DNA from 3 places in the Spirillospora sp. CA-108201 genome. Region 2 is predicted to be linked to each of the others. Evidence: riboswitches for the same ligand, from Rfam matches in the RefSeq annotation. Region 2 holds a riboswitch; each other region holds the start of a gene.

What was found. Region 2 has a riboswitch for thiamine pyrophosphate ahead of ACQEU6_RS28615 (purine-cytosine permease family protein). Riboswitches for the same ligand answer to the same signal wherever they lie in the genome.
Region 1: linked by a shared signal. The riboswitch ahead of thiC (phosphomethylpyrimidine synthase ThiC) and the one ahead of ACQEU6_RS28615 (purine-cytosine permease family protein) in region 2 are both predicted to bind thiamine pyrophosphate.
Region 3: linked by a shared signal. The riboswitch ahead of thiO (glycine oxidase ThiO) and the one ahead of ACQEU6_RS28615 (purine-cytosine permease family protein) in region 2 are both predicted to bind thiamine pyrophosphate.

The regions. Positions count from the first base shown of each region.
Region 1 covers NZ_JBNJNE010000001.1:1,682,983-1,690,822, forward strand. The annotation lists gene ACQEU6_RS08260 (sugar phosphate nucleotidyltransferase) at 1-258, opposite strand, end outside; gene clsA (cardiolipin synthase ClsA) at 255-938, opposite strand; gene ACQEU6_RS08270 (sensor histidine kinase) at 1,075-2,241, opposite strand; gene ACQEU6_RS08275 (hypothetical protein) at 2,434-3,390, shown strand; TPP riboswitch at 3,440-3,553, shown strand; gene thiC (phosphomethylpyrimidine synthase ThiC) at 3,549-5,315, shown strand; gene ACQEU6_RS08285 (TetR/AcrR family transcriptional regulator) at 5,490-6,086, shown strand; gene ACQEU6_RS08290 (metallophosphoesterase family protein) at 6,094-6,930, opposite strand; gene ACQEU6_RS08295 (DUF1838 family protein) at 7,107-7,840, shown strand, end outside.
Region 2 covers NZ_JBNJNE010000001.1:5,943,510-5,951,349, forward strand. The annotation lists gene ACQEU6_RS28600 (arginine deiminase) at 1-627, shown strand, start outside; gene ACQEU6_RS28605 (ATP-binding protein) at 797-1,342, opposite strand; gene ACQEU6_RS28610 (sensor histidine kinase) at 1,714-3,720, opposite strand; gene ACQEU6_RS28615 (purine-cytosine permease family protein) at 3,785-5,131, opposite strand; TPP riboswitch at 5,124-5,240, opposite strand; gene ACQEU6_RS28620 (rhodanese-like domain-containing protein) at 5,316-5,651, opposite strand; gene ACQEU6_RS28625 (SSI family serine proteinase inhibitor) at 5,698-6,159, shown strand; gene ACQEU6_RS28630 (LURP-one-related/scramblase family protein) at 6,283-7,053, opposite strand; gene ACQEU6_RS28635 (Fpg/Nei family DNA glycosylase) at 7,072-7,840, opposite strand, start outside.
Region 3 covers NZ_JBNJNE010000001.1:3,071,811-3,079,650, forward strand. The annotation lists gene ACQEU6_RS14965 (beta-glucosidase family protein) at 1-1,218, shown strand, start outside; gene ACQEU6_RS14970 (serine/threonine-protein kinase) at 1,311-2,399, shown strand; gene ACQEU6_RS14975 (hypothetical protein) at 2,449-2,607, opposite strand; gene thiE (thiamine phosphate synthase) at 2,672-3,358, opposite strand; gene ACQEU6_RS14985 (Rv2175c family DNA-binding protein) at 3,468-3,842, opposite strand; gene ACQEU6_RS14990 (NAD(P)/FAD-dependent oxidoreductase) at 3,901-5,136, opposite strand; TPP riboswitch at 5,241-5,354, shown strand; gene thiO (glycine oxidase ThiO) at 5,344-6,471, shown strand; gene thiS (sulfur carrier protein ThiS) at 6,468-6,668, shown strand; gene ACQEU6_RS15005 (thiazole synthase) at 6,671-7,447, shown strand; gene ACQEU6_RS15010 (DMT family transporter) at 7,584-7,840, shown strand, end outside.

The sequences.
Region 1 (7,840 bases), 4.3 Mb from region 2:
GGCGGTCCCGAGCGGGACCTCCTCGGTCGCGTAGCTCAGCGACATGCCGAGCTCCTCGCCGTCGCCGAAGTAGTTGCGGATCAGCGCGGCCAGGAACTGGACCGTGACGACGGTCTCGCCGAACCCGTGCTTCTTCAGCAGCCGCAGTACGTGCTCCATGATCGGCCGGTTGACGAGCGGGAGCAGGGGCTTCGGCTGGTTGGCGGTCATCGGACGCAGCCGCGTCCCCTCGCCTCCCGCCATCACGACGGCCTTCATCGGGGGGTCTCAGCTCCCTTCTGGCCGCCGGCCGGCGGTTCCGCGCCCGGATCGCCGGCGCCCCCCGGATCGCCCGGCCCCGAGGCCGGGGACGGCGAGCCGCGGCCGGCCAGCACCAGCTGCCGCGTCTGCACCCAGTAGAGGACGGCCGCCCACCAGTACAGGGCCGTCCCCCAGCCCGCGAAGGCCCATCCGACGACCCGCGCCGCGGTGCCCGCGCCGCCGTCGTGGTCGCCGAGGAGCAGCAGCGGGAAGGAGTACAGCAGGCACATCGTCGCCGCCTTGCCGATGAAGTGCACCGGCAGCGTGCCGCCGTAGCCGAGCCGCCGCACGATCGGCGCGATCGGCAGGATCGACACCTCCCGGGCGACCAGCGCGAGCACCAGCCACAGCGGGATGATGTCGCGGATGGTGAGCCCGACGAGCGTCGCCAGGATGTAGAGGCGGTCGGCGGCCGGGTCCAGGACCATGCCGAGCTTGCTCGTCTGGTTGAACGCCCGCGCCAGCTTCCCGTCCAGCCAGTCCGACAGGCCCGCGAACACCAGCAGTCCGAGCGCCCACCAGTCCGCCTCGGCCAGGACGAGCCACAGGAACAGCGGCACGCCCAGGAGCCGGGCGAAGCTCAGGATGTTGGGCACCGTGAAGATCCGGTCCTGCGGGGCCTCCTGCAAAGTGCTCACCGACGCGTCGCCTCCCCTGGGTCCCCTTGATCCTGACCCTATCCGTAAGGGGTGGAAAGCCCCCCGGCCGGAGTCGGCGCCGGAGTCGGGAGGGTCCCGGCGGACGGGCGGCACCCGTTCGCGGCGGGGCCGCGGGTCACGCCCGGCGCGGGACGGCGGCGTCCACCAGCGGGAGGACGGCGGTGACGACGAACCCGCCGGACGCGCCCGGGCCCGCGTCCAGCGTCCCGCCCACACTGCGCGCCCGCTCGATCATCCCGAGGATCCCGAACCCCTCGGGCGGGCCGCCGGACGGCCCCCTGCCGTCGTCGGCGACCCGGACGACGAGCCCCCCGCCGTCGCGCGCCAGGCTCACCGTCGCGCGCCGCGCGGCGGCGTGCTTGACAATGTTGGTCAGGGCCTCCTGGACGATCCGGTACGCCGCGACGCCCGTCTCCGGGGGCAGCGTCCCGACGTCCCCGTCCCGCAGGTCGACGTCGACGCCGCTGCCGCGCGCCGCGTCCACGAGGCCGGCGACCGCGTGGAGGCCGGGCAGCGTCCCGGGGGCGCCGACGTCCGTGCCGCGCAGGACCTGGAGCGTGCCGCGCAGCTCGGTCCGGGCGTCCCGGCACGTCGCGGCGATGGAGGCGAGCGCGCCGGCCAGCTCCTCGCGGTCCAGCGGCCGGTCCCCGCGCACGAGGTGGGCCGCGGCGCCGGCCTGGACGCCGATCAGGGTGATGCTGTGCGCGAGGAGGTCGTGCAGGTCGCGGGCGATCCGCAGGCGCTCCTCGGCGACCCGCCGCCGCGCCTCCTCCTCCCGCGTGCGCTCGGCGCGCTCGGCCCGCTCGGTGATCGTCGCGAGCCGCGCCCGGTGCACCCGCCACACCTGGACGGCGATGACGACCGACACCACGGCCTCGATCACCGCGATCTGCTCGCGCAGGGAGCCGCCGCCCGCCCGCATCGCCATGCCGACCACGCAGACGGTGAGCAGGAACGCGACGACGCCGAGGACGAGGCGCACCCGGCGCCCGAGCACCGCGTAGGCGAACAGCGCGACCACCTCGGCGGGCACCAGCGCGTGGTGCTGGTACTGCGCCAGGTGGTAGGGCAGCACCAGGACCACCAGCGCGAGCAGGGCCGGGGTCGGCCACCGCCGGATCACCGCGAGCGGGACATGCGCCGCGACCAGCAGCAGCGCGCCCGCCGCGTCCAGGTCCCGGACGCCCGGCCACAGCAGGGCGGCCGCGGCCGCGGCCCCCGCCAGCGCCGACGCCGCGAGGGCGTCCTTCACCGTCACGTCGACCCGGGGCACCGTCAGCACGCGCCCATTGTCCCCCACCGGCGCGATCTCCGCGCAGCGGCCGGCGCCCCGGCCGGATGATCTTCTCGGGCAGCCCTCGGCGGGGCCGGAGGCCCGTCCTATAGTTCTGCAGACCCCGTCACGAAGGGCCGACAGTTGTCCGTCCCCCCGCCTTCTGTCCCCCCGCCCGCCGTCCCCCCGCCCGAACTCCGGATGACGCTGGGCGCGCGCGCCTACCGGCGGCCGCTGCGCGTCCTGCTCGCCGCGGCGGCGGCCGGCGCCGCCCTCGTGATCTTCGAGCCCGACCGGGCCCGCCAGGCCCTGGCGCTCTGCGGCGTCGGCTGCCTCCTCGCCGCCCTCTGGGCCGCCCGCCTGCACCGGACCCGCCTGATCGTGACCATCGGCGAGAAGGGCGTGGGCCTGCGCCGCGGCGGGCGTGAGGCCGCCGTCCCGGCCGAGGCCGTGGACGCGGTGGGGATCAGGTGGCCCGTCGGCGACCCGGTGTGGACGCTCTGGTTCGACCCGGAGCGGGCGCCGGGCGTCGAGGCCGTCGCCGAGGTCGACGGGAGGTCGGCGACCCTGCTCAGGGGCGGGTCGCTTCCGTCCGGCTGGCTCCCGGCCGTCCGGACCGCGACCGCGGACGTCCTCGGCGCCCGCTGGTGCGTCGTCGACGACGAGGGCGGGGAGGTGCCGCCGCCTCAGGACGGCGCCCTGGTCCGAGCCCGCCACGTCGTCGTGGACGGCGCGGGCCGGTACCGCGAACCGGGCGCCGGCGCGGTCCTCGCCGTGCCCTGCGGACGGAGCGGCGGCCGGACCATCGTGCTGCGCGACCCCCATGCCTCGGTGCTGCTGGTGGTCCGGGGCCCGTCCCGGCTGCCGGGCCGCGACCGCGTGCGCGTCCTCGACGCGGACGGCCGCCCCCTCGGATACGTGCGCGGCAGCCGCGAGCCGTCCTTCCACACCACCGGCGGGACGCTTCTCGGCAGCACCCGCGCGACGGCCGACGGCCACGTCGTCACCGGCATCGACGGCCGCCGCTCCGCCACGCTGCGGAACGGCGGCGGCGACGGCGGGGCCCCCGTGGAGCTGGAGCGGTCGCCGTCCGCCCCGGAGCCGCTCCGCACCCTGGTCCTCGCCCTGCCCGTCGCGCTCCGCGCGGGCGCGTTCTAGCCCATGGGCGGCGGTTGCGGCAACCGGGGCGGCCCGGGTTAACGTCGTGGCGACAGATCGCGGGGGCCCGGCGAACCGGGCTGAGATAGCGGCTGGGACGGCCGCTGACCGCATGAACCTGACCGGGTAATGCCGGCGTAGGGAGAGATCGAGTCGTCATGACCGAACCTGTGGTTCCAGCTGCCCGCAAGACCTACCTCCAGGGCTCCCGCCCGGAGATCCGGGTCCCGATGCGGGAGGTGCCGCTGACCAACGGCGACGCCGTCGTCCTGTACGACACGTCAGGGCCGTACACCGACCCCGAGCAGCAGACCGACGTACGCGGGGGGCTGCCGCCGCTGCGGGAGGCCTGGATCGCCGAGCGCGGCGACACCGCCCCCTACGAGGGGCGGGCGGCGCGCCCCGAGGACGACGGGCGCCGGCCGTCGTCCCCCGCGCCGCCCGGGGGCGCGGGAGGACGCCTCCCCCTGGCCGACGGCGAGGGCGCCCTGCCGCGGCGCCCGCGGCGCGCCACCGGCGGCGCGGTGACCCAGCGCGCCTACGCGCGGCGCGGGGAGATCACGCCGGAGATGGAGTTCGCCGCGCTGCGCGAGGGCGTGGCCCCCGAGTTCGTCCGCGACGAGCTCGCCGCCGGGCGCGCGGTGCTGCCCGCCAACGTCAACCATCCCGAGATCGAGCCGATGGTCATCGGGCGCAACTTCCTCGTCAAGGTCAACGCCAACATCGGCAACTCGGCGGTCGCCTCCTCGATCGAGGACGAGGTCGAGAAGATGACCTGGGCGACCCGCTGGGGCGCCGACACGATCATGGATCTGTCGACGGGCCGCGACATCCACACCACGCGCGAGTGGATCCTGCGCAACTCGCCCGTGCCGGTCGGGACCGTCCCGCTGTACCAGGCGGTGGAGAAGGTCGGCGGCGACCCCGCGGAGCTCACCTACGAGGTCTTCCGCGACACCGTGATCGAGCAGGCGGAGCAGGGGGTGGACTACATGACCGTCCACGCCGGGGTGCTGCTGTCCTACGTGCCGCTGACGGCGCGGCGCAGGACGGGGATCGTGTCGCGGGGCGGATCGATCATGGCGGCGTGGTGCCTGGCGCACCACGAGGAGAACTTCCTCTACACCCGCTTCGAGGAGCTGTGCGAGATCTTCGCCGCCTACGACGTGACCTGGTCGCTCGGGGACGGGCTGCGGCCCGGCTCCATTGCGGACGCCAACGACGAGGCCCAGTTCGCCGAGCTGCGCACCCAGGGCGAGCTGACGCGGATCGCGGCGCGGTTCGGCAACCAGGTGATGAACGAGGGCCCCGGGCACGTCCCGATGCACAAGATCAAGGAGAACGTGGACCTGCAGCAGGAGTGGTGCGACGGGGCGCCCTTCTACACGCTCGGACCGCTGACCACCGACATCGCGCCCGGCTACGACCACATCACCTCGGCCATCGGCGCGGCGATGATCGGCTGGCACGGCACCGCGATGCTCTGCTATGTCACCCCGAAGGAGCATCTCGGGCTGCCGGACCGCGAGGACGTCAAGGCCGGCGTGATCGCCTACAAGATCGCGGCGCACGCCGCCGACCTCGCCAAGGGCCATCCCGGCGCGCAGGCGTGGGACGACGCGCTGTCGGAGGCGCGGTTCGACTTCCGCTGGGAGGACCAGTTCAACCTGTCCCTGGACCCGGGCACCGCCCGCGCCTTCCATGACGCGACGCTCCCGGCGGCGCCGGCGAAGACCGCGCACTTCTGCTCGATGTGCGGCCCGCACTTCTGCTCCATGAAGATCACGCGGGACGTGCGGCGGTTCGCGGCCGAGCGCGGCCTCGCCGACGGGGAGGCCCTCGCCGCCGGGATGCGGGAGAAGGCCGAGGAGTTCAGGGCCGCCGGCGGCCGGCTGAACCTCCCGGTCACGCGCGCCGACGCCTGACCGCCCCCGGGGGGCCGCGGCCGGACCCGCCGCGCAGGGCGCGCGGCGGGTCCGGGCGCATCCGGGCGCGGGTCGCGGCGGCGACGCGGATAGAATCTAAGGACCGTTCCAAAGCCGCGGATCCTCCCGATCGCCGCAGGCCCGTTCCACCCCCGGGAAGGATCGAAGACGCAGGTGACCAGCGACGACACGCCGAGGGCGCGCCCGGTGCGGGCCGACGTGCGCCGCAATCGCGCGCGGCTGCTCGCCGCGGCGCGCGAGACCTTCCAGGCCCAGGGCGCGGGCGCCTCCCTCGAGGGCGTCGCGCGGCTCGCGGGCGTCGGCATCGGCACGCTCTACCGCCACTTCCCCACCCGCCAGGACCTCCTGGAGGCGGTGCTCGCCGACGTCTACACCGGACTGGCCTCGGCCGCCCGCGACCTGCTGGACTCCCCCTTCCCCGGCGAGGCCCTGCTGACCTGGCTCCGGACGTTCGTCTCGGAGATCACCGCCTTCCCGGGCATGGCGGCCTCGGCGATGGTGTCGCTGCGCGACCCCCGGCTGGACCCCTTCGGCTCCCGGGCGGCCATGTCCGAGGCGGGCGAAGCGCTGCTCGTCCGCGCGCAGCGCGCCGGGGACGCGCCCGCCGGCGCGGCGTTCGGCGACGTGCTGCGGCTCGCGGGCGCGATCGCGACGGTCGCCGAGCGCGACCCGGACGCCGCCGCCCGGCTGCTGTCGCTCAGCGCCGCCGGCGTGGCGCCGGGCGGGGTCCGCCAGGGGCCGGTCAGCTAGGGCCCGGTCAGCTCGTCTCGGGGACGGGCAGGATCCGGCGGGGGCCGGGCGGCGCGTCGCCGCGCCGGCGCCACTCGCGCGGGTAGCCGACCGACACCTCGATGTGCGGCACGCCGCCGGTCCAGATCGTCCTGGGGATGTGCAGGTGCCCGTACACGACGGACACCGCCCCGAACCGGCCGTGCCAGTCGGCGGTGCGCTCGGTGCCGCACCACTGGGCGAACTCCGGGTACCAGAGGACGCGGGTGGGTTCGCGGACGAGCGGCCAGTGGTTGACGAGCACGGTCCGCGTCCCGGGTGCCAGGTCGGACAGGCGTCGCTCGGTGTAGGCGATCCTGGCGTCGCACCAGGCGTCGCGGCCGGGATAGGGGTCGGGGTGCAGGTAGACCTCGTCGGTGCACACGACGCCGGCCTCGTGCGCGGCCTCAAGGGCCTCTTCCTTGCTGGACGTCCCGTCGGGCCGGAACGTGTAGTCGTACAGGATGAACAGCGGCGCCACTGTGACGGCGCCGTCCGGGCCGGTCCAGACGGGATACGGGTCCTCGGGGGTCAGCACGCCCAGGGCGCGGCACATCTCGACGAGCCGGCGGTAGCGGGCCTCGCCGCGCAGCTGCACGGGGTCGCCCTTGACGGTCCACAGCTCGTGGTTGCCGGGCACCCACAGCACGGTCGCATAGCGCTCGCCGAGGGTGCGCAGGGTCCACTCGACGTCGTCGAAGCGCTCGCCGACGTCGCCCGCCACGATCAGCCAGTCGTCCTCGGACGCGGGCCGCAGGCCCTCGACGAACGCGCGGTTCTCCGGGAACCCCACGTGCAGGTCGCTGATCGCGTAGACGCCGCCCATCCAGCGATCGTAAGCCCCGCCGCGGCCCGCCCGCCGGTGCGGTCCTCGTCCCGCGGAGCTCCGCCCGGGGCGCGCCGCTTCCCGGAGCGTGACTCGGCGGGCCGGGGCTGCTTGCATGACGGCGACAGTCCCCCGCCATCTCCCCGCCATCCCCAGCCATCCCCCAGGGAGCCCCGATGCGACGCCGAATGACGGCCGCGCTCGCCGGCGCGGCCGCCGCGTGCCTGCTGTGGTCGGTGCCGGGCGCGGCCGCCGCCCGCCCGGCCTACGGCCCGTCCGACCCCGGTCCGCTGTACGCGCAGGTCAAGGACCGCGACACCCGGTTGCAACTGCAGGTGCTCGGGCGCCCGGACGGCCGGGACATGCTGTACCGGATCTCGGGCTTCGTGTACGTGGACGCGCCGGGCGACACCCTGGCGCCGGCGCTGCGGCACGGGACGAGGCTGTTCGGCTTCGAGGGCTACAACATCCGCCGCCTCTACCGGGAGCCGGGCACCGACCGGCTGTACCAGCTCAGCCGCGAGATTGTTTTCTACACCGACCCGCAGGACCCGGCGAGAGTGCTGAGGGAATGGCGCAACCCGCTGGACGGCAGGACCTATCCGCTGGTCCCGGTGAACAACGACGACGTCGATCTCGGGCCGTTCCCGATCACGCCGGACTTCAGGCTCGGACCGCTGACGGAGGTCCAGCGCAATCTCGCCCAGGTGTCGGACATCCCGCCGCGCACCGATGTGAAGGCGCTGACGGGCGACGGCTTCGGCCTGCCCGGCGGGATCTACACCGCCTGGGAGATGTTCGACTTCTACATCGGGAAGCGGGAGGCCGCGCGCCGGGCGCACGGTGTCCCGAAGGGCGCGATGGAGGTGGCCGCCAGCTGGACGCGGACCAGCCCGTTCATCCCGTCGAT
Region 2 (7,840 bases):
CACCATCCGCGGTTCGCCGGGGTGGAGCCGGTCTACAGCCCGTCCCTGGAGCACCTGGAGGGCGGCGACGTCCTGCTGCTGCGTCCGGGAGTGATCGCCGTCGGCACCGGGGAGCGGACGACCCCGGCGGGCGTCGAGCGCCTGGCCCGCCAGGCGATCGGGGCCGGGCTGGCCCGCACGGTGCTGGCCGTGCCGATCGCGCAGGAGCGGGCCACCATGCACCTCGACACCGTCTGCACGATGGTCGACGTCGACACCGTCGTGATGTACCCGCCGGTGGCGCACTCGCTGACCGCCTACACGGTGACGCTGGACGAGGGGCATCTGCGCGTCGCCGAGCCGCGCCCGTTCCTCCAGGCCGCCGCCGACGCGATGGGCCTGGACCGCCTCAAGGTGATCGACACCGGGCTCGACCCGGTCACCGCCGAGCGCGAGCAGTGGGACGACGGGAACAACACCCTCGCCGTGGCCCCGCGCCTGTGCGTCGCCTACGAGCGCAACATCGAGACCAACGCGCAGCTGGAGGCGTCCGGGATCGAGGTCATCCGGATCAGCGGGAGCGAGCTCGGGACGGGGCGGGGCGGCCCCCGCTGCATGTCGTGCCCGATCCTCCGCGAGGAGATCTGAGCCTCACCGGCGAAGGGGGATTTCGTGTTCTTCCCGGCGCCGGGGGCCAGAGGCGCGCGGCGCCGGGAAGAACCATCAACGCTCGCGATGCCGACGGGGGCACGACATCGCCCGAGCGTTGGAGAGGACCATACAAGGTCGGGCGGGGTTCCTTCCAGGCAGGGTCGCTCTATGCCGGATATGCCCGGCTTGGAGCCACTTCACTCCTGGTTCCGTTGCATCGGTCTTCGACTGGCTCGTCCAGAAGGTCCGGAAATGCTGACAGATCCGGGACGACGGCGTGCGCACCGGCGGGGGCCGCCGACCGGTCGTCGCCGGACGACCGGGGCGCCCGCAGGACGGCCCACACCGTGGTGGCGCCCTCCTCGTGGCGCACTCCCCAGCCCTCGGACAGGGCCTCGACGATGCCGAGCCCGCGCCCGCCGAGCGAGGACAGCGTGCCGGGGCCGCGGCGCGGCTCGGTCATGGCGCCGCCGTCGCTGACCTCCAGTTCCAGGAGGTCGTCGCGGCGCAGCCAGCAGACCTTCACCTGGCCGGACGGCAGCGGCCGCGCGTGCCGCAGGGCGTTGCTGAGCAGCTCGCTGACGATGACGCTGGCGTCGTCGACGACCGAGTCGTAGACGCCCGAGTCGATCAGCTCCGAACTGAGGCGCCTGCGGGCGACCGCGACGCTGGACGGTGCGTGTGGCAGCAGTACGACGCTCGACGCCCTCACCTCCCCGATGCTCCGCTCACTCGGACGTGTTCCGTCATCACCGTTCCGGTACGTCCGAAATGCCCTGATGGCCATGACGGGAAACCCGAACGGATCAGTTCACCACCTGCACAACGAGTCATCGGTCGTCCGGTCACGGTGATCACCCCCGGGATCGGCATCTCGTCACCAACGGCGACCAACCAAGGATCTATCCAGCCAACGGCGGATTTACTCCTCGCGCACGCGTTTCGTCCATCACACCCCGCCGACACCGCACTTCTCCGCACCGTTCCCAGCCTGCCAGCCCGCGAGACCACCGTAAGCGCTGGTCACGCCCGTCTCACCGGACCGCCCGGGACGGACTGTCCGCACGGTAAGTAACCGTCCGCTCAACCCGCCGAACGCAACACGAGGCGCATGCACGTTCCCTCGCCCGCCCGTGCACCACCTGCGGGCCCGCGCCGTTCGGTGACGGAGAGTAGCCGAGAGGTCGGTTCCCCTTTGGGGGGTTCGGTGGATTTCTTCCCGTTTTGCGATATTTGGGGCGGTTCGTTGTGAGATGTCTCACGCCCTGCCGGATGGGCGGAGATCGTGCCGCCCTGCGCCTCCGTCAGCCGTTTGACGATGTACAGGCCGAGCCCGATGCCGCCGAACCGGCGGCGGTCGCCCGCGTCCCCCTGCACGAACCGCTCGAAGATCCGCTCATGGTCGCCGACGGGGATGCCGATGCCCTCGTCCGCGACCGTGACGACGATTCCGGAGCCCTCGCGGCGGGCCCGCACCCGCACGGTCCCGCCGTCCGGGGAGTACTTGAACGCGTTCTCCAGCAGCTGCCCGAGGACGATGTCGGTGGCCATCGCGTCCCCGCTGCACGGCGGCAGGCCGGGGTCGATCTCCAGCTCCACCCGGTGCAGCGGCGACAGCGAGCGGAACCCGCCGACCACGCCCTCCAGGACGCGGACGAGGTCGAACGGCTCGATCGTCACCGCCAGCTCGTCGGCTCCGGCGCGGGAGCCGAGCAGCAGGTGCTCGACGAGCCGCGCGAGCGACTGGGCGCGCTCGGCGATGGTGGCGACGGCGGCGCGGCGGTCGGCGTCGGCCAGCTCGTCCCACCGGTTGACCAGCGTGGACGCGAACCCCTGCACGACCGTGATCGGCGTCCGCAGCTCGTGGCTGGTGGTGGCCAGGAACAGGTCCTTGGCCTCCTCCAGCGCCTTGGCCTCCGAGACGTCGCGGAAGTCGACGACCAGCTCGCCGGTCTCCTCGATCTCGGCGGCCAGCACGTTCAGCCACGTCCCCGACTCCAGGCGGAACGTGAGCATCTCGCCGAGCGCGGGCATGCCGAACGGCAGCGGGCGCCCGATCGCCTCCTCCGGCGGGATGCCGGTCAGGGTGTGCGCGGCGTTGTTCCAGTGCCGGACGACGAGGTCGTGGTCCAGCACCGCGATGCCGTCGGCGCTGGAGTCGATGACGGCGCGCTCGTGCGCCCGCTGCCGGACGACCTCCGCGTAGGCGACGGCGTTGCCGACCGCGACGCCGGCGTGCCCGGCGAGCAGTTCCAGCAGTTCGAGCTCGGTGTGCCCGACCTTGCGGCCGGAGAAGAGCGCGTACAGCGCGCCGTACGGCCGGTTCTGCAGGTACGACAGGCCGAGGGCGATCGTGTGCAGGCCGGGCAGCTCCGACCAGATCAGGTCGCCGAGGCGCCGCTCGCCCGTCGCGAGCTTGACGGTCTTGCCCGACCGCAGCAGCTCCCCGACCAGGCTCGGCCGCAGCTCGGCGCGCCGGCCGCGCATCCGCTCCGGCAGCCCGGACATGCTGACCAGCCGCAGCCGCTCGCCCTCGATCTTGACGAATCCGCCGGCGTCGGCGCCGGTCAGCTCGATGAGCGCGGAGGTGATCCGGTCGAGCACCACGGCGAGGTCGAGTTCGGCGCCGAGGTCGGCGACGATGTCGTTCAGCCGCCGGACGAGCCGGGCCCGCTCGGTCATCCGGTGCTGGAGGATCTCGTCGTCCTCGACGGGGTGGTACACCCCGACCCAGCCGAGCAGCGTGCCGTTCGGGTCCTTCAGCAGACTCGTGTCGATGCGCACGTCGATGAGCCGGCCGTCGCGGTGGAAGCGGCGGGTGGCGATCGAGATCTGCCCGCCGTCGCCCTCGCCGCCGCGCCGGGTGAGGAGCCTCTCCTGGACGGCGTTGTGCTCGGCCTTGAGCTCGTCGGGGACGATGGGCGGGACCCGGCCGAGCACCTGCTCGGCCGTCCAGCCGAACATGCGCTCGGCCGCCGGGTTCCACACGGTGACCCGGTGCCGCTGGTCCACGGCCACGATCGCGTCGGCGGCGCTCTCGATGACGGCCCGCGCGATCGGATCGTGCACGTGCTCATACACGTCTGTCATCGTGCCACCGGACTCCGGCCCACCGCCGGGCAACTTGCGCCGAAACTTGCTTTCGACCCAAACCTTACCGTCTGGTAAGCCTACCGATGAGCAGGGCCGCGACCCCTGCCACCAGGAACGACAGCAGCGAGGCGCTCATCCACGTCTGCGGCGTGAAGTGCAGCGCGTCCCGGACGCCGGACCAGAAACCGGCCCAGCGGGCGACCGTTCCCGGGTTGACGAGTTGGTAGACGACGAACCCGACCGCCCATGCCCCGATCATGCCCCAGCGGGACGGCGCCGTCCGCGAGACGTCCCAGCCGCCCGCCCGGCGGCGGCCGAGGAAGAAGTCGGCGGCCAGGACGCCGAGCATCGGCACGAACACCGACCCGATCAGCGACAGGAAGCCGGCGTAGTCGCCGATGTCCAGCACCAGCGCGAGCACGGTGATGCCGATGCCGAGGGCGACGCTCAGCACCCGGCGGTCGGCCCGGGGGAACAGGTTCTGGATCGACACCGCCGTGGAGTAGGTGTCGGCGAACGACTGGTCGGCCTCCCGCAGCACGAACACCGCGAAGAACACCACGCCCAGCGAGGCGCCGAGGAACGGGTCGAAGATCCTGCCGGAGTCGCCCGCGACCAGCGCCAGCGCGAGCAGCCCGAGGACGTAGGCGACGATCTGCGTGACGGAGTAGCCGACGGCCGCGGCGCCGAACGCCCCCCGCTCGGTGCGCGCGTGCCGGGTGTAGTCGGCGGCGACCGGGACCCAGGAGATCGACACGGCCAGCGCGGCGTCCGCGCCGAGCCAGAACCCGCCCCACGAGCCCTCCGTCAGGTCGGGCAGCGGCTCCCGGACGAGCCGGACGTAGAAGTACACGAGCGCGACCGCCACCGCGACGGTCACGTAGCGGCGCAGCAGCCGGACCGAGCCGAGCGGCCAGACCGTCAGCACGGTCGTGAGCGCGCCGGCGGCGACCACGTAGCCCCAGCGCGGGACGCCGTCCCACAGCTCGCGGGCCGCGTCGGCGATGACGATCAGCTCGAACGTCCCCCAGCCGACGAGCTGGGCGATGTTGAGGACGGTCGGCGCGTACGACAGCTTCGCGCCGAACAGGCCGCGCAGCAGCACCATCGCCGGCTGCCCGGTGCGCGCGCCGGGCACGGCGGCGAGGCCGAGCATCAGCCCGCCGAGGGCCGTCCCGACGGCCATCGCGACGATGCCCGCCATGATCGAGATCGTCGGCCGGCCGTCGGCGTCCGGCGCGAGGACGGTGTAGGCGCCGGAGAAGGCCAGGAGGCTGACGCCGAGGTTCCCCCAGAAGGCGCTCTGGTCCCAGAATCCGAGGACCTTGGGGGCGGGCTCGTCGAGGGTGAACGGGACCTCGTCGCGGGCGCGCTCGCCCTGCGGGCGCTTTTCGACATCGGACGTCACGGGACACGCTCCCTACGCCGGCATTACCCGGACAGGTTCATGCGGTCGGCGACGCCTCGAAGGCCGCCCTCTCAGCCCGGCTGTGGCCCGAGCTCCCGCGGGTATCGGTCAGGCCCGATCGTACAACCGCCCGTCACGCCCCAAAAGAGGGCATCCGGGTCAGATCCCTCGACGGCCGGTCAGATCACGCGACGTAGGGCGGTCCGTCGCCCGCGCCCTCCATCGGACGCCCGGCGTCGGCCCACCCGTGCATGCCGTCGCCGACGTTCCTCGCCAGCCACCCGGCCTGGTTCAGCGCGGACGTGACCTGCGCGGACCGCGCCCCGGACCGGCAGATCACGTAGACCTCCCGGTCGCGCGGGACCTCCCCCGCGCGGTCGCCGAGCTGGCGCATGGGGATGTGGACCGCGGCGGGCGCGTGGCCCGCGTCCCACTCGTCCTGCTCCCGGACGTCCAGCAGGTAGCCGTCCTGCGGAACGTCCGCGGCGACCACGGCCGGTACGTCTTCCCCGAAATTCATCACACCTCCATGGAACCGCGCGAAGCCCCCCTGCGTCGAATCACGCATGCGGTATCGGACGCTCCTTTTCGCGGCGCCCGGGCTGGCCATGCTCCTGTCCACGGCCGCCTGCGGCGACGAACAGGCAAACGGAAACTCCGCCGGAGCGCCTTCGGGCACGACGTCCGTGCAGCCGTCCGGCTCCTCGGCGGAAACGCTCACCGTGCAGGTCAAGGCCTCCAAGGAGGCGCCCGCCAAGACCTGGCGGCTGACCTGCGACCCGCCCGGCGGAGACCATCCCCAGGCGGCGGGCGCCTGCGCGGCGCTCACCAAGGTCAAGGAACCCTTCCAACCCGTCCCCAAGGACCAGATGTGCACCAAGATCTACGGCGGTCCGGAGATCGCCACGGTCAAGGGCACCTGGCAGGGCAAGCGGATCGACACCACGTTCACCCGCGATGACGGCTGCCAGCTGCACCGCTGGAGCCAGATCGGCCCCGTCTTCGGCAACGTCCCGAAGGTCCGCTGACCCGTCCCACTCCATCGATCCATCCGAACCGGCCATCCCCGTTCCGGCCCGGTTCACCACTCCGACGTCAGGCCCCGGCGCCCGCCGGGGCCTGACCCGTCCCCCGGCGCGGACGGCGGGCGGTCAGAACAGGCCGCCGACGCTCCGGTTCTGGGAGACGGCGGTGTCGAACGCCAGCGGGCAGGCCAGCACGAGCGTGCGCATCGGCTCCTGCGGCTGGACGTGCATGCGCAGGACGTAGCGGTCGGCCCCGGTGAACACCTGGGAGAAGAGATCGCCCATCCCGGCGAAGCCGCGCTGGATCCGGGCGAGCTCCTGCTGCTGCCAGTCGGTGATCCGGCCGCTCAGCAGCTCGTAGTAGCCGAACTGCCGCTCGCAGGGGTCGAGGATCTCCCAGCCGCGCATCGCCCGCTTGCGCAGGTACCCGATCAGCCCGCCCTGCGGGGTCAGCACCTGCATCGTGGGCGTGCCCACGAACCCGTACGGCTTGTAGAACAGGAAGTACGGCATGCCGTCCGGGCGGAGGATCGACAGCTTGCGCTCCGCCTGGGTCTGGCTGTTCTGGTTCATGACGCGCAGGGCCTTCTTCGCGCCGCTCACGCCCTCTTCCCGGACGTACGCCGCGGGCTGCCCCTGCGGGCTCCAGATCGTGTAGTTGGCCTCGGTCGAGAAGAACTGCGCCGGCTGGTCGTAGACGAGGATCGGCGACCCGTACAGGTCGGCGGGCTGCTGCGGCGGCCGCTGGTGCTGCGGCTGCTGCGGCGCGGGGGAGCCGCCCTGCTGCGGAACCGGGTAGCCGCCCTGCTGCGGCGCGGGGTAGCCGCCGTGGCCGGGTGCCGGGTAGCCGCCGTAGCCGGGCGCCGCGGGCGCGGGGCCGTAGGCCGTCCCGGCCACAGCCGGAACCGCCCGCCGCTACTTGAGGAGGCGGGACATGCGGCGGTCGGCGAGGGGCTTGCCGCCCGTCTGGCAGGTGGGGCAGTACTGGAGCGCCGAATCGGCGAACGACACCTCGCGCACCGTGTCACCGCACACCGGGCATTTCTGGCCCGCACGCCCGTGCACCCGCAGGCCGGTCTTCTTCTCGCCCTTGAGGTCCTGCGCCTCCAGGCCGCGCGAGCGCTCCACCGCGTCCCGCAGCGTGGTGACGATCGCCTCGTGCAGGACGGCGACGTCCTCCTCGGTCAGCGAGGAAGCGATCTTGAACGGGGACATCCCGGCGACGTGCAGCACCTCGTCGGAGTAGGCGTTGCCGATCCCGGCGATCACCTTCTGGTCGCGCAGCAGGCCCTTGATCTGGCTGCGCTTGCCGTTGACGATCCCGGCCAGGGCCGCGGTGGTGAACGACTCGTCCAGCGGGTCGGGGCCGAGGGACGCCACTCCCGGCACGTCGTCCGGGTCGCGCACGACGTAGACGGCGAGCCCCTTCTTGGTGCCCGCCTCGGTGAGGTCGAAGCCCGAGCCGTCGTCCAGGTGCACGCGCAGGGCGAGCGGGTTCTTGCCACCGGGCCGGGCGGGCCTGGCCGGGATCTCGTCGCGCCAGCGCAGCCAGCCGGCGCGGGCGAGGTGGATCACGAGGTGCAGCCCGTCGACGTCCAGGTCGAGGAACTTGCCGTGCCGGGCCGCGCCGGTGACGGTCAGCCCGCCGAGCGCCGTCACCGGCGGGTCGTAGGTCTTCAGCGCG
Region 3 (7,840 bases), 2.9 Mb from region 2:
TTCCTGCTGCGGCTGGCCGTCGCGCAGAAGAAGGTCACGCAGGCCGCCGTCGACGCGCACGTGCGCAACATCCTGCGGACGATGTTCAGGTTCGGGGTGTTCGACCGGCAGGCGTACCCCAACGACCTCAGCCGCGCCGACCGGACGGCCGGCCGGAACGCCGCCCGGGCCATCGAGGAGGGCGGGATCACGCTGCTGAAGAACGACGGCGTCCTCCCGCTCCGGGCCCCGGGGTCGATCGCGCTGATCGGGCGGGCCGCGCGGCAGAGCCCGAGCGGCTTCGGCTCGGCGAAGGTCGTCCCGTTCGCGACCGTGAGCGCGCAGGACGGCGTCGCGCGCCGCGCGGGTCCCGGGACCAGGGTGACCTACCACGACGGCGACGACCGCGGAGGCGCCGCGGCGGCGGCCCGCGCCGCCGACCTCGCCGTAGTGTTCGCGACCGACAGCCAGGGCGAGTTCTTCGACAAGTCGTGCCTGACACTGCGATGCGGGGAGCCGCTCAGAGGCGACCAGGACGGGCTCATCTCCGAGGTCGCCAGGGCCAACCCCAACACGGTCGTCGTGCTGAACACGGGCGGACCCGTGCTGACGCCCTGGGCCGGGCAGGTGAGGGGCATCGTCGAAGCCTGGTACCCGGGTCAGGAGGCAGGGGACGCCTTGGCCCGCGTCCTGTACGGGGACGTGGACCCCGGCGGGCGGCTTCCGGTGACGTTCCCCGTCAACGAGAACGACGCCCCCGCGTCCGGGAACCCGGCGCAATACCCCGGCCTCGGCAAGAACACCACGTTCTCCGAAGGCGTCATGGTCGGCTACCGGCACTACGACGCGAAGGGCATCACGCCCAGGTTCCCGTTCGGGCACGGCCTGTCCTACACCACGTTCGCCTACAGCGGGCTGGTCGCGACGTCCAAGTCCGTGCAGGTGACCGTCACCAACACGGGCCGTCGCGCCGGCGTCGCCGTGCCGCAGCTCTACATCGGCATGCCGTCGCCGGGCGCGGAGGTCCCGCAGCCTCCCAGGCAGCTCAAGGGGTACGCCAAGGCCGCCCTCGCGCCCGGGCAGAGCGCGAGGGTGACGTTCCCGCTGTCGTCGCGCTCGCTCGCCTACTGGAACGAGCGGGCGAAGGCGTGGAAGGTCGCCGCCGGCTGCTACAAGATCATGGTGGGCGAGTCGTCGCGGCGGATCGTCGGCTCCGCGGCGCTCGGGACGTGCCGCTGACGGAGAAGATCGCGGTTCCCCTGCCCTACTCGCCGGTTACGAGGTACAAAGGGGGAGATCTTCGTCCGCCCCCGCCGAGTCGGAGTCCCCCAGTGCCGCACGACACCTCCCGCGGGAGGACGGATCCCCATCCCCCGCGTTCCTCTTCCAGCCGCCCCGGCCGCGCCGCCCGCGCCGGCCAGCCCCACGGCGCGCACGCCGGCCGCCCGGCCAAGGCGCACCCCGGGCCGGGCCGCGTGCCCGTCCGGCCCGCGCACGGCCGCGACCACCGGTGCGGCGCCCCGCTCGGCCCCGACGACCCGCGCGGCCTCGGCGGCTACACGCTGGTCGGGCGGCTCGGCGAGGGCGGACAGGGCGTCGTCTACCTCGGCCGGGACGGCGACGGCGAGTTCGTCACCGTCAAGCTGCTGCGCGGCGGCATGGCGGCCGGGCAGCGGGCGCGCAGCCGCTTCGCCAAGGAGGCGGACGCGGCCCTGCTGGTCTCGGGGCGGCACACCGCGCGCGTGCTGGACGCCGACATGACCGGCGACCGCCCCTACATCGTCAGCGAGTTCGTCGAGGGGCCCTCGCTCCAGGACGTCGTCGCCGACCGCGGCCCGCTCACCCCGCCGCAGCTCCGCAAGCTCGCGCTGCGGACCGCCGCCGCGCTGGCGGCGATCCACCGCGCCGGGATCGTGCACCGCGACTTCAAGCCCGGCAACGTGCTGCTCGGCCCGGACGGCGCCAAGGTCATCGACTTCGGCATCGCCCGCACCGCCGACGCGACCCCGCTGACCACGGGCCCGGTCGGCACGCCCGCCTACATGGCGCCCGAGCAGATCGAGGACGAGCCGGTCGGGCCCCCCGCCGACGTGTTCGCGTGGGGCGCCTCGATGGCGTTCGCCGCGACGGGCCGCCCGCCGTTCGGCACCGGGCCGAGCGCCGCAGTCATGCGGCGCGTGACGTCCCGCAAGCCCGACCTCGGCGACATGGAGGGCCCGCTGGGCGACCTCGCGGCGCGCTGCCTGGACAAGAACCCCGCCGCGCGCCCGACCGCGCCGCAGATCGTCCGGGCGCTGCGCGAGGGCCAGGCGCCGGCGCCGAAGCCGCGCCCGACGCGGATCCCGCGCTACCGGTGGCGGATGATGGTCGCGCTCGGCGCCGTCGTGGCCGCCGGGTTCCTCCTCGGTGTCCTGTCCTGACGCTGCGTCCTGTCCTGACGCTGCGTCCTGCCCTGACCCGGACGGCCGCTCACCAGTGCGGGGGGCGGTCCTCCAGCAGGCGCGCGTCGTCGTCGCCCGTGCGCCACTCGCCCCATCCGGCGTCGGTGTCGTCGGACGTCTGGTCCGGCAGGACGTCCATGTCGTCGTCCAGGACGACCTCGCGGTCGTCGTCGGGTCCCACGCTCATGATCCCCATTGTCGGCGACCGGGCCGCGGCCCGCACCGTGATCCGCGTCAAACCGCGCCGCGCGTCAGGCGGCGCCGAGCGGCCGCGCGGCCAGGCGGCGCGCGAACAGGGCCGCGGCGGCGCCCGGGTCGTCGGCCTCGGTGATCGCCCGGACCACCACGACGCGCTCCGCGCCCGCGGCGAGGACCTCGTCGAGGGTGCCGAGGTCGATGCCGCCGATCGCGAACCACGGCCGCGCGACGCGCTGCGCCGCGACGTACTCCAGCAGCTTGGGGCCGGGGGCGGCGCGGCCGGGCTTGGTCGGCGTGGGCCACACCGGGCCCGCGCAGAAGTAGTCGGCGCCGGGCTCGGCGGCCGCCGCCGACGCCTGCTCGCCCGAGTGCGTCGACCGGCCGATCAGCATGTCGCCGCCGACGATCGCGCGGGCGGCGGGCACCGGCAGGTCGTCCTGGCCGAGGTGCAGGACGTCCGCGCCGACCGCGTGCGCGATGTCGGCCCGGTCGTTGACGGCCAGCAGCGCCCCGTGCCGCTCGCACGCCGCCCGGAACACCTCCAGGTGGGCCGTCTCCTGCCGGGCCTCCAGGCCCTTCTGGCGGAGCTGGACGATGTCGACCCCGTTCGCGAGCACCGCGTCCAGGAAGGCCGCCAGGTCTCCCTGGCGCTCCCGCGCGTCCGTGCAGAGGTAGAGGCGGGCGCGGCTCAGCCGGGCGCGCAGCGCCACGGCGCGCTCGGTGGGGAGGTGCCTGGACACGGCCGGGGAACGTCCTTTCCAGAGATGACCACGGAGTCGCGCGCGCGGGTGACCCGCCGCGCGCGACTCCGCGATCGTGTCACGTGCGTCGTACTCCGCCGGCGGCGGGCTAGAAGGCGAGCGCCTGGGCGCGGCGGCGGACCTCGGTCCCCCGGTTCTCGGTGAGCGCGTCCACCGGCGTCCCCGGCAGGGTGTCGTCGGCCGTGAACAGCCACCGGATCGTCTCGGCGTCGTCGAAGCCGGCGTCCGACAGGAGCGTCAGCGTGCCGGGGAGCCCCTTGATGACCTGGCCGTCCTTGATGAAGGCCGCGGGCACCATCGGCTCCCCGCCCCGGCGCACCGCGAGGATGCGGTGCTCGTGGATGAGCTGCTTGATCCGGTTGGGCTTGATCCCGAGTCTCTCGGCGGTCTCCCGGAGGGAGAGCCACTCGCCGGCCAGGGCGTCGGTGCGGGGGTCCAGTGCGCTGTCAACGGTTGCGTGCATCTGCGTCACGCCCCCTTGCTACCACGCCTTCGGAAGACTCAAACCCGCTGCACAGCCGTTACGCCCTCTCCGATCGCTCTGCGCGAACAGCCTGCCGGACGGGCACGTCCGGATCGGCGATCATCTCCGGGTCCACCGGCGTCCCCGCGGCGATCACGCGCCTCGCCTGCACCAGGTCGCGGGGCCGGTCGACGGTGAGGATCGCGTCGAGGCGGTCGCCGGTCAGCCACGCCGCCGCCCACTTGCGGCCGGACGGGTCGCCCCGGCGCACGAGCCGCTCGGACGCCGAGTGGTCGCCCGCGTACTGGACCATGCGACCGAACTGCTCCGACCAGAAGTACGGGGCGGCGTCGTACTCGGCGTCCCCGCCGAGGAGCGTCGCGGCGGCGACCTCGGGCGCGTTCAGCGCGGTGTCCCAGTGCTCGACGAGGAGCCGCCGCCCGTAGCGGCGCGACCACCAGGCGGCGCAGTCGCCGACCGCCACGACGTCGGGGCGCCGCGCCCCCGCGTCCTCCTCGCCCATGTAGGTCCGGAACGAGCCGTCGGTGACGACGCCGCGCTCCAGCAGCAGCCCGGAGCCCTCCAGCCACGACAGGACGGGCCGGACCCCGACGCCGACGACCACCTCGTCGGCCTCGACGCGGCCGCCCCCGGCGAGGGCGAGACCGCCGTCGCGCACCTCCGCGACCTTGATCCCGGTCCGCAGCCCGACGCCGGCCTCGGTGTACCAGGGGGCGGTGAGCGCGCCGACCTCGGGCCCGATCGCGCCCGCCAGCGGGGTGTCGGCGGCCTCCACGACGGTGACCTCGCATCCGCGGCGGGCCGCGGCGGTGGCGACCTCGGCGCCGATCCAGCCCGCCCCGACGATCACGATGCGGGCGCCCGCGGTGAGCCGGGCGCGCAGATCGCGGGCGTCGTCGACGGTGCGCAGCACGTGCTGGCGGCCCTCCCCCGGCAGCGTGATCGGAGCCGCGCCGGTCGCGATGACGAGCCCGTCGAAGGGCAGGTCGCCCGCCGTGGACGCCACCGTCCCGCCGCGTCCGGGCTCGTCCAGCCGCAGGCCGGTGGCGCGCTCGCCGAGCAGCAGTTCGCAGCGCAGCGCGTCCCAGTCGGCGTCGACGGTCGTGTCGTCGGACTCGCCCGCGAGGACGGCCTTCGACAGCGGCGGCCGGTCGTAGGGCCGGTGCCGCTCCGCCGACACGAGGGTCAGCGCGCCCTCGTACCCCTTGCTCCGCAGGGCCTCCACGGCGCGCACGCCGGCCAGCCCGCCGCCCACGACGATGACCCTCTCCATGGGGTCACCCTAACGGGCGGCGATCCAGGGGTGGACAGGTGTCCAGGCAGTTGCCCGGTTCGCCGAGGTCGTAAGGTGGGGGCGGGAGAACGGCACAGCAGAACAGCACAGAGCGCGGGAGTCCGGTGCGACCGGGCTGAGAGGGCGGCTGAACGGGCCGCCGACCGCCACGACCTGATCCGGATCATGCCGGCGAAGGGAGCGCGCATGCAGATCGTCATCATCGGCGCCGGGGTGGTCGGCCTGGCCACCGCCTGGCGCACCGCCGCCGGCGGCGCCGCCGTCACCCTCGTCGACCCCGCGCCCGCGTCCGGGGCCTCCTCCGTCGCGGCGGGCATGCTCACCCCGGTCAGCGAGCTGACCTACGGCGAGGAGCCGCTGCTGCGGCTCGGCCTCGCCTCCCGCGACCGGTACGGCGCGTTCGTCGCCGAACTGGAGGAGCTGACCGGGCTGGAGACCGGCTACCGCACCGACGGGATCATCGAGGTCGCCTTCGACTCCGACGACCTGCGGCACCTGGACGACCTGCGCCGATTCCAGGAGGACCTGGGCATCCCCGCCGAGGCGCTCACCGGCCGCGAGTGCCGGCGGCTGGAGCCGATGCTCGCGCCCGGCGTGCGCGGCGGCCTGCTCGCCCCCGAGGACGGCTCGGTCGACCCCCGCAGGCTCGCCCCGGCGCTGCTGGCGGCGTGCGAGCGGCTGGGGGTCCGGCTCGTCCGGCGCCGGGCCGAGCGCGTCGTCGTCGAGAACGACGCCGCCGCCGGCGTGGGACTGGACGACGGCACCGTGATCCGCGCGGACCGGGTGCTGCTGGCGGCCGGGCCGTGGTCGGGCGACCTCGGCGGCCTGCCCCCCGGGACCGTTCCACCCGTCCGCCCGGTCAAGGGCCAGGTGATCCGGCTGCGCACCCGCACGCCCTTCCTGCGGCGCTCGACCCGCGGCCTCGTCCGGGGCTCGTCGGTCTACCTGGTGCCGCGCGCGGACGGGGAGATCGTCCTCGGCGCCACGCAGGAGGAGCTGGGCTTCGACACGCGCGTCACCGCGGGCGGGCTGTGGGAGCTGCTGCGCGACGCCCGCGAGCTGCTGCCGGGCATCACCGAGCTGGAGTTCGCCGAGGTCACCGCCGGGCTGCGGCCCGGCTCCCCCGACAACGCGCCGGTGATGGGGCCGACCGCGCTGCCCGGGCTGCTCGTCGGCACCGGGCACTTCCGCAACGGCATCCTGCTCACGCCGGTGAGCGCCGACATCCTGTCCGCGATGCTGCTGGACGGGCCCGTCCCCGAGGTCGCCGGGCCGTTCGCCCCCGACCGCTTCTCCCCCGAGGTGAGCGCATGAAGGTGATCGTCAACGGTGAGCCGCGCGAGCTGCCCGACGGCGCGAGCGTGGCCGAGGTCGTCGCGTCCGTCACGGCCGCCGCGACGGGCGTGGCGGCGGCGCTGAACGACGAGGTCGTCCGGCGCTCGGCGTGGGCGACCACGCCCCTGCGGGACGCCGACCGCATCGAAGTGCTGACCGCGGTCCAGGGAGGCTGAGGATGAACGACACCGACGGGCTGGTCATCGCGGGCGAGGAGCTGGGCTCGCGGCTGATCATGGGAACGGGCGGGGCGCCCAGCATGGCGGTGCTGCGCGAGGCGCTGACCGCGTCCGGGACGGCGCTCACCACGGTCGCGATGCGCCGGGTGGACCCGTCCGCGCGCGGCTCGGTGCTGGACGTGCTGACCGAGTGCGGCATCCGTGTGCTGCCGAACACCGCCGGCTGCTTCACCGCGGGCGAGGCCGTCCTGACGGCCAAGCTCGCCCGGGAGGCGCTCGGGACGAACTGGGTCAAGCTGGAGGTGATCGCCGACGAGCGCACGCTGCTGCCCGACCCCATCGAACTGGTCGAGGCCGCCGAGCAGCTCGTCGACGACGGCTTCGTCGTCCTGCCCTACACCAGCGACGACCCGGTCCTCGCGCACCGGCTGGAGCGGATCGGCTGCGCGGCCGTGATGCCGCTCGGCTCCCCGATCGGGTCGGGGCTCGGCATCCGCAACCCGCACAACATCGAGCTGATCGTCGAGCGCGCGGACGTCCCGGTGATCCTGGACGCGGGTCTCGGCACGGCGTCCGACGCGGCCCTGGCCATGGAGCTCGGCTGCGACGCCGTGCTCCTCGCGACCGCCGTCACCCGCGCGCAGTCCCCGGCCCGGATGGCCGCCGCGATGCGGCACGCGGTGGAGGGCGGCCGGCTCGCGCGGCTCGCCGGGCGCATCCCGAAGCGCCGCCACGCCCAGGCGTCGTCCCCGTTCGACGGGCTCGCGACCTCGTAGCGACGCTAAAGATCCGTCTGAAGAAATAGTCGCTGGACCTGCAAAGTCACCCGCCACCAGACTGGGCCGTACCGGGGCGCGACCCCACAGATCGCTTCGGTGTTGATGGAAGCGTCCCCTCCCTAAGGTGCGTGACATGCAGCAGGACGAAGGCGCGCGCGCCGGCAGGCTCGCGGTGGCGGCGGCGACGGTCACGGTGGTGTTCTGGGCCTCGGCCTTCGTCGCCATCCGCAGCGCGGGCGCCGACTACGGCCCCGGAGCCCTCGCCCTCGGCCGCCTCCTTTCCGGGACGGTCGTGCTGGGGACGCTCTGGCTCATCCGGGGCGAGGGCCTGCCGCCCAGGGCCGCCTGGCCCGGCATCGCCACCGCCGGCGTCCTGTGGTTCGGCGCCTA